Regions from separate parts of the Clostridioides sp. LIBA-2809 genome, predicted to be linked through region 1. Evidence: riboswitches for the same ligand, from Rfam matches in the RefSeq annotation. Region 1 holds a riboswitch; the other holds the start of a gene.
The links. Region 1 has a riboswitch for thiamine pyrophosphate ahead of thiC (phosphomethylpyrimidine synthase ThiC). Riboswitches for the same ligand answer to the same signal wherever they lie in the genome.
Positions count from the first base shown of each region.

Region 2: another riboswitch for thiamine pyrophosphate. It lies ahead of ACTG44_RS10355 (MTH1187 family thiamine-binding protein); the one in region 1 lies ahead of thiC (phosphomethylpyrimidine synthase ThiC).

Region 1 covers NZ_CP197004.1:1,881,774-1,885,210, reverse strand. Annotated here, with positions in the region: gene thiC (phosphomethylpyrimidine synthase ThiC) at 1-1,248, opposite strand, end outside; TPP riboswitch at 1,389-1,500, opposite strand; gene recQ (DNA helicase RecQ) at 1,589-3,437, opposite strand, start outside.
Region 2 covers NZ_CP197004.1:2,155,258-2,158,694, forward strand. Annotated here, with positions in the region: gene ACTG44_RS10345 (ABC transporter substrate-binding protein) at 1-773, opposite strand, end outside; gene ACTG44_RS10350 (ABC transporter permease) at 795-1,565, opposite strand; gene ACTG44_RS10355 (MTH1187 family thiamine-binding protein) at 1,540-1,830, opposite strand; TPP riboswitch at 1,964-2,063, opposite strand; cyclic di-GMP riboswitch class I at 2,506-2,595, shown strand; gene ACTG44_RS10360 (hypothetical protein) at 2,648-2,824, shown strand; gene ACTG44_RS10365 (winged helix-turn-helix transcriptional regulator) at 2,939-3,295, opposite strand.

The DNA.
Region 1 (3,437 bases):
ACACATTTTTCCACACATAGTACAGCTATCTTCATGAGTAGGAGTTGATTCATCTCTATATCTCTTGGCTTTTTCAGGATCTATTGCAAGTCTAAACATCTCACACCAGTCTAAATCAGCTCTAGCCTTACTCATCTTATTATCCCATTCACGAGCACCTTTAACATTTTTAGCTATATCTCCTGCATGAGCAGCTATTTTTGCAGCTATTATGCCTTCTTTCATGTCATCTAAATTAGGTAATCTCAAGTGTTCTGCTGGAGTTACATAACATAAAAAGTCTACTCCTTTAGCACATGCTAAAGCTCCTCCTATTGCACTTGTTATATGGTCATAACCTGGTGCTATATCTGTAACTAATGGTCCAAGAACATAAAAAGGTGCTCCATGACACAATCTCTTTTCTAATACTACATTTGCTTCTATCTCATCAATAGCCATGTGACCAGGTCCTTCTATCATTACTTGTACATTTCTTTCCCATGCTCTCTTAGTAAGTTCACCTAATACTACAAGTTCTTGAATTTGAACACCATCAGTAGAATCTTTTATACAACCAGGTCTACAAGCATCTCCTAAACTCAATGTAACATCGTATTCCTCGCATATATCCAATATTTTATCAAAATTAGTGTAAATAGGATTTTCCTTATTATTCAATTCCATCCATGCAAATAACAGAGAACCACCACGAGATACTATATGAGTTAATCTTTCATGATTTTTTATCTTTTGGCAAACATTTCTTGTAAGACCTGCATGTATAGTAATAAAGTCAACTCCATCAATCGCATGCTGTTTTATTACATTTAAAAACTCTTCTTCTGTTATATCTTTTAATTCTTTCTCTAAATATCCCACTGCATCGTACATAGGTACTGAACCTATCATTGCAGGTGACATTTCAACCACTTTTTCTCTAAATTCTCTAGTTTTACCATAGTTACTCAAATCCATTATAGCTTCAGCTTTCATGTCTATTGCTACTCTAACTTTTTCAAGTTCTTTTTCTATATCCTTACAATCTCTTGAAATTCCTAGATTTACATTTATTTTTGTTCTTAAATTTTTACCTACACCTTCTGCACTTAAAGATTTATGATTTTTATTAGCAGGTATAACAACTTGTCCATTTGCTATTAATTCTCTTAATTCATTCACATCTACTTGCTCTTTTTGAGAAACGATTTCCATTTCTTTAGTTATTATGCCTTTTCTAGCAGCATCCATTTGTGTTGTATAATTCATATTACAATCCTCCAAGATTAAAGTTATAGTTTTTGAAAATAAAAAAAGTGCTTTTCCTTGTTTGGAAAGCACTCTTATAATCATATATACACTTAGACAAATTTTCCCTAAAATTAAATAATTTGTCTATTTATGTAACAAAATTATATTAAAAGCTTCCCTTCGCAAGCATTATCTTGATCAGGTTATTAGGGTTTGTAAGTTACGGCTTTATCTCTCAGCTAGCCAATTCTAGCGCCCCTAGCTCTAATTTTTCATTATTTTTACAAATTCAGTATAACACAGCAAAAATATTAGTTCAACACAATAATACAAATTTTATTTTTGGATATGTTAAAAATTACTCTGGCATAATATTATTTTTTAAATTTTTAAGATAAGAATCAAGCATCACAGCTCTTATGTTTTCATACTTTATTGAATCTGGAAGTTTTCTTTTTATGTTATTTAAATTATCATATCCTACTTTTTCACAAACTTCTAAAATCATTTTCTTTTCATCTTCATCATAGAAATTTTCTAATTCTAATTCAAATGTTATGCTATTTCCATCCTTTACATAATCATGTACATATCCAATGATGGTTGATAATGAAACCTCTATTTCTTGACTAATACTTTGTATATCCTTTCCTTGATTTAATAAATCTAATGCTATTTCATTATTTTTTCTACTTTCTCCATCTAGTATTAGCTTCCTTTTACCCTTTTTATCCCAAATAACATTAATATCATTTTCTTTTACATATTGTTTGACTTCATCTAAAATACTAGCTCCATACTTTTCAATTTTTACCCCACCTATACCTGAAATATCTTTCAGTTGCTCTTCATCAAGCGGATATCTTCCACTTATTTCTTTCAAAGCCTTATTGGATAAAACCATATATGGAGGTAATTTTTCTTTTGTTGCATATTCTTCTCTAATGCTTAATAGTTTTTCATATAGAGCATTATCTGAATTAACCTCAAAGAATTCACTATTAACACTCTCTAAATCGACATTTTTTTCTTTATATTGTTTAGTTATATTATTTTTTTCGACATATTCTTTAATTGCTGTTTCAAAGTCTCTACCATATTTTTGATACTTAATTTCCCCTACTCCAGATATATCTAACATTTCTTCTTTATTAACTGGATAACTACTAGACATAGCCCTAAGTGTCCCATCTCCAAATACCATATATGGAGCTATTCTTTCTTCACTTGCAATTGAGTGTCTAAGCTCTCTTAATACACTATATAACTCATCTTCTACCTCTAATGATTTTGTAATCACAATTTCTTTAAATTCTACTTTCACTTGACCTTTTAAAACTTTCATAGACATATCATTCAATCTTATTGTTGGAAAACTTCCTCTATTTCCATTACCTAAAGTCTCAACCAAATCCAAGAAACCATGAGAAACCAATGTATTTATAAAGTTCTTTAAATCTTCACTTGAATAATCTCTCATAATATTATATGTAGATAAGGTGTTTAGTCCAAGTTGTAAAATCTTTTTATTTTTAGAACCTCTAAGTACATCTACAATAGTAGTAACGCCATAACTTCTTTTCATTCTAGCTACACATGAAATGACTTTTTGAGCATCTATAGTCTTATCTACTATTTCACCTTCTACTAAACAGTTACTACAATTATTACAATCTTCTATATAATTTTCTCCAAAGTAATTCAATATTGTCCTTCTATAACATGAATTACTGTAAACCAAGTCAATCATATATTGAAGCTTCTTATGTTGAAACAATTTTCTTTCAGGATTCTCAACTCCAATATCGATTAAATATTTTTGTATATGTACATCTCCTGGAGAAAATAAAAGCACACATTCACTTTTTTCTCCATCTCTACCAGCTCTACCTATTTCTTGATAATAGTTTTCTATACTTTGGGGCATGTTGTAGTGTATAACCCATCTTATATTAGGTTTGTCAATACCCATTCCAAAGGCGTTCGTTGCTATCATTATATCTACATCATCGTTTATAAAGTCTTCTTGATTTTTACTTCTTTCATTTTTAGATAAACCTGCATGATATTTTGACACAGATATATTTCTCTTAGATAATCCATTATGTATATTTTCAACTTCCTTTCTAGTTGCAACGTATATAATTCCAGACTCATTCTTATGATTTTTAATATAATCTAAAATATATTTATTTTTACTAGATGAT
Region 2 (3,437 bases), 270 kb from region 1:
GCATATTCGTAACCTTTTGTTGTAGCTTTTAAGAATTTCTTAGCTAGTTCTGGATTATCTTTAAGTACAGTTTCATTAGAAATTATAAGTGGTGTATAATAATCTAATCTTTCATCTAAATCTTTTACTGGTATAAAGTTTAAATCATAGTCAATTAAACTTGCCTTAACTGCATCCCAACCTTCAAATATCCATGCAAAGTCTACAGTTTTCATAGCTGCAAAGAAATCATCTTGACCAGTATTAACTATTTTTAACTTATTAAAATCAGCTCCATTTTTCTTCATAACTGCTTTAAAAACAGCTTCTTCTGACGGAGAGCCCCAACCACCATAAGTTTTTCCTTCAAAATCCTTAGCTGTAGTTATATTTTTTTCTTTTGGTGATGCAAACCCAGAAGTATTATGTTGTATAACAGCTGCTACAGCTTTTATTGGAAGTGGATCTTCACTAGTTTTTGCATAAGTAACTTGTTCTTGATAACTTATACCAAAGTCCGCTTTACCTGTTGCAACTAAAGTCTCAGCTCCACTTTCAGGTGGTTGAACTATTTCCACATCTAGACCTTCTTCTTTATAGTAACCTTTATCAAGTGCTACATATAATCCAGTATGATTTGTATTTGGTGTCCAATCAAGTACCATAGTCACTTTTTTAGAAGAATCATCTTTAGCACTACTTTTATCCTTATCATTATTTGAAGAACATCCAGTTATTGTTGCTAGTGTAAAAACACTTACTAAACCTAATATTCCTAATTTTTTAAAATTCATAATATCCTCCCTCAAATACATTTAATCTGCTAATCTATGTCTTATAACAATTTTTTTTACTGCTTGTACAACTCCTACAAATATCAAACTAAATATAACTACCAATATAGTAGATGCAAATACTTTATCAAGAGCGTATGCACTTTTTGACCTTAGCATATAAACACCAAGACCTTTAGTTCCACCCAACCACTCTGCAACAGTTGCTGCCATTACAGCATATGTTGCAGATATCTTGAGTCCAGAAAAAAATTTATCCATTGCCATGGGAAATTTAAGATGAATAAATGTATTAATTTTATTTGAATTCATAGTCTTAAATAAATTTAAATAATCTTTATCAATATTCTCAATTCCATCTACAAAACTTATTAATATAGGAAAAAAACAAGTAAGCGTTACCATCAATATTTTTGGCATTGTACCAAAGCCAAACCATATCATAAAAAGTGGAGCTATAATTATTGTAGGTATCATTTGAGTGACCAACATAATAGGATAAAGACATTTTTTTATTATCAACACAAAATCCATCAATACACCAATTATCAATGATATTATAATTGCAACTATAAAACCAAGTATTGCCTCTCCTATAGTAACTACAGCATGCATGGATAAATTTTGATAGTCTTTAAAAAACACATTAAGTATATCTACTGGTGTGGGTAGTATATACTGTGGGACTTTTAAAACTTCTACCACAGATTGCCAAAGAATAAGTATAAACAAAAATGTTGCTATTGGATATATACTATCTTTAACTTTATCTATGATTTCTAAGTTTTTCATCTATAGTTAAGCCCCCAGCTTTTTCATCTACTCTAGCTACTGTTATAACTCTTTCACATCCAAGGTTAAAAGGGATTTTATGTACTTTCTTCAATAATTCAAAAACTTCATCAAAATCACCTTCAACAGTCGTACTCATTGCACCTATTTCACATTTAAGACCACTTTTTTCAATTTCAGCAATACAAGCATCTACTACTTTATACATTTCTTCTTCACCTTTGTAAGGTCTTAGTGGCATTACTGCTATGTCTGCGATTACCATTTAAATCACTCCTTTAAAAATAATTAATACCTACTAGGTATATTTTGTTTTTTATTAAAATTTTTTACTCCTAAAAAGATACTATAATATTTAAATAAAATAAAAGTCTTATCCACAATAGGATAAGACTTATTTTCATCTTTACTGGTCTCCCTACACTGGCATTATCCAAACAGGTTCAAAGGGTCGAGATAAAATCTCCTCTCAGCACATTAGCTCCCCGAAATATATTATATCTTTTCTACTTGATTATACTACACTTATCATATTTTAACAAATTTTTTATTCATATTATATATTTTATCTATTTTAAAATATATAATACCAAAATAATATTTTAATAATACTTTTTACAAAATTATATGCCTACTATACATACTTATCATAATTTATTGGAATTTGATTAAATTTTAAAGTTTATATGTAAAAAATATACTTTTATAATGATTTTTTTTATTTTATTAAACATTTAACTTTGTTCAGTTTTATTTCACTGTCTTAAATTAATTCAATCTAATTTAATAATAAAAATATATTACTCTAATTTGTCTATATAATATAATTATTTTACCTAATTTATTTTTGAAAAATAAATTATTTTTTTTAATTTTTAAATTTTTTAATATGTATATTGAAAAACAAAACGTTTTCCTATATGATTGTAATTGTAGAATAAAACTAAATAGGCAAAACTAGAGAAATTTAGTGACGCAAAGCTATAGGGACTAAGGCTTATAAAACAAGTTATGTCAGCCAGTTGCCAAAAAGATATTTTCTTTTTGTTTTTATGAAAGTTTTTTAGGGGGATAAATGATATATGTTTATAGATAAAAAAGATAGATGTACGCATATACTAACTGCATATATATGCAGTTCATACGATTACTGCAATTTTATAGATACACAATTAAATGACTTTATACTAGAATATGGAGAGAACGTGGTAGAATCTTGTTTGCATCAAGTGATGGTATTGGTAAGCAGATATAATTAAAGAAATTTTATTTTCTAGAAAACCCTTTTTAGTTTTATCTACGTTTTATAATACATTAAAGAACTAATTAAAATAAGCTTTATTATCTATTTTTCATGAAGTAAACAGTTGAGTTTATCTCATATACTGTTTACCCCAATTACATAATTCTAATAATATCGATTCCAATGATTTACCACGTTTAGTAGACAAATATTCAACTTTTGGAGGAATAGTCGGATAAGAAATCCTCTTAATAAGTCCATCTCTTTCAAGATACTTTAATTCTTGTGACAGTATCTTATGACTTATATGAACAACTTCTTTTTTTAATTGACCGTAACGTATTGGCTCTTGTTTTAAAATATGCCATAAAATAATTGCCCTCCATTTACTTCCTATCACAGTCATAATAAAACAAATTGAACAATTAAAATCTTTTTGTCTTTCTTCAATAGTTGGAAATTCTTCAAAATTATTATCTATATTCATTCTAACCCTCCTTTTAAAAGGGTAAATAAATAACTAAAAAATGTATTCCTGTTTAACATACTAATTCGTAATATAATCTTGATTGTAGTATAGAGATTTACATAATAACAATAAAACGCAAAGGCAAGATGTTAATAAAAGT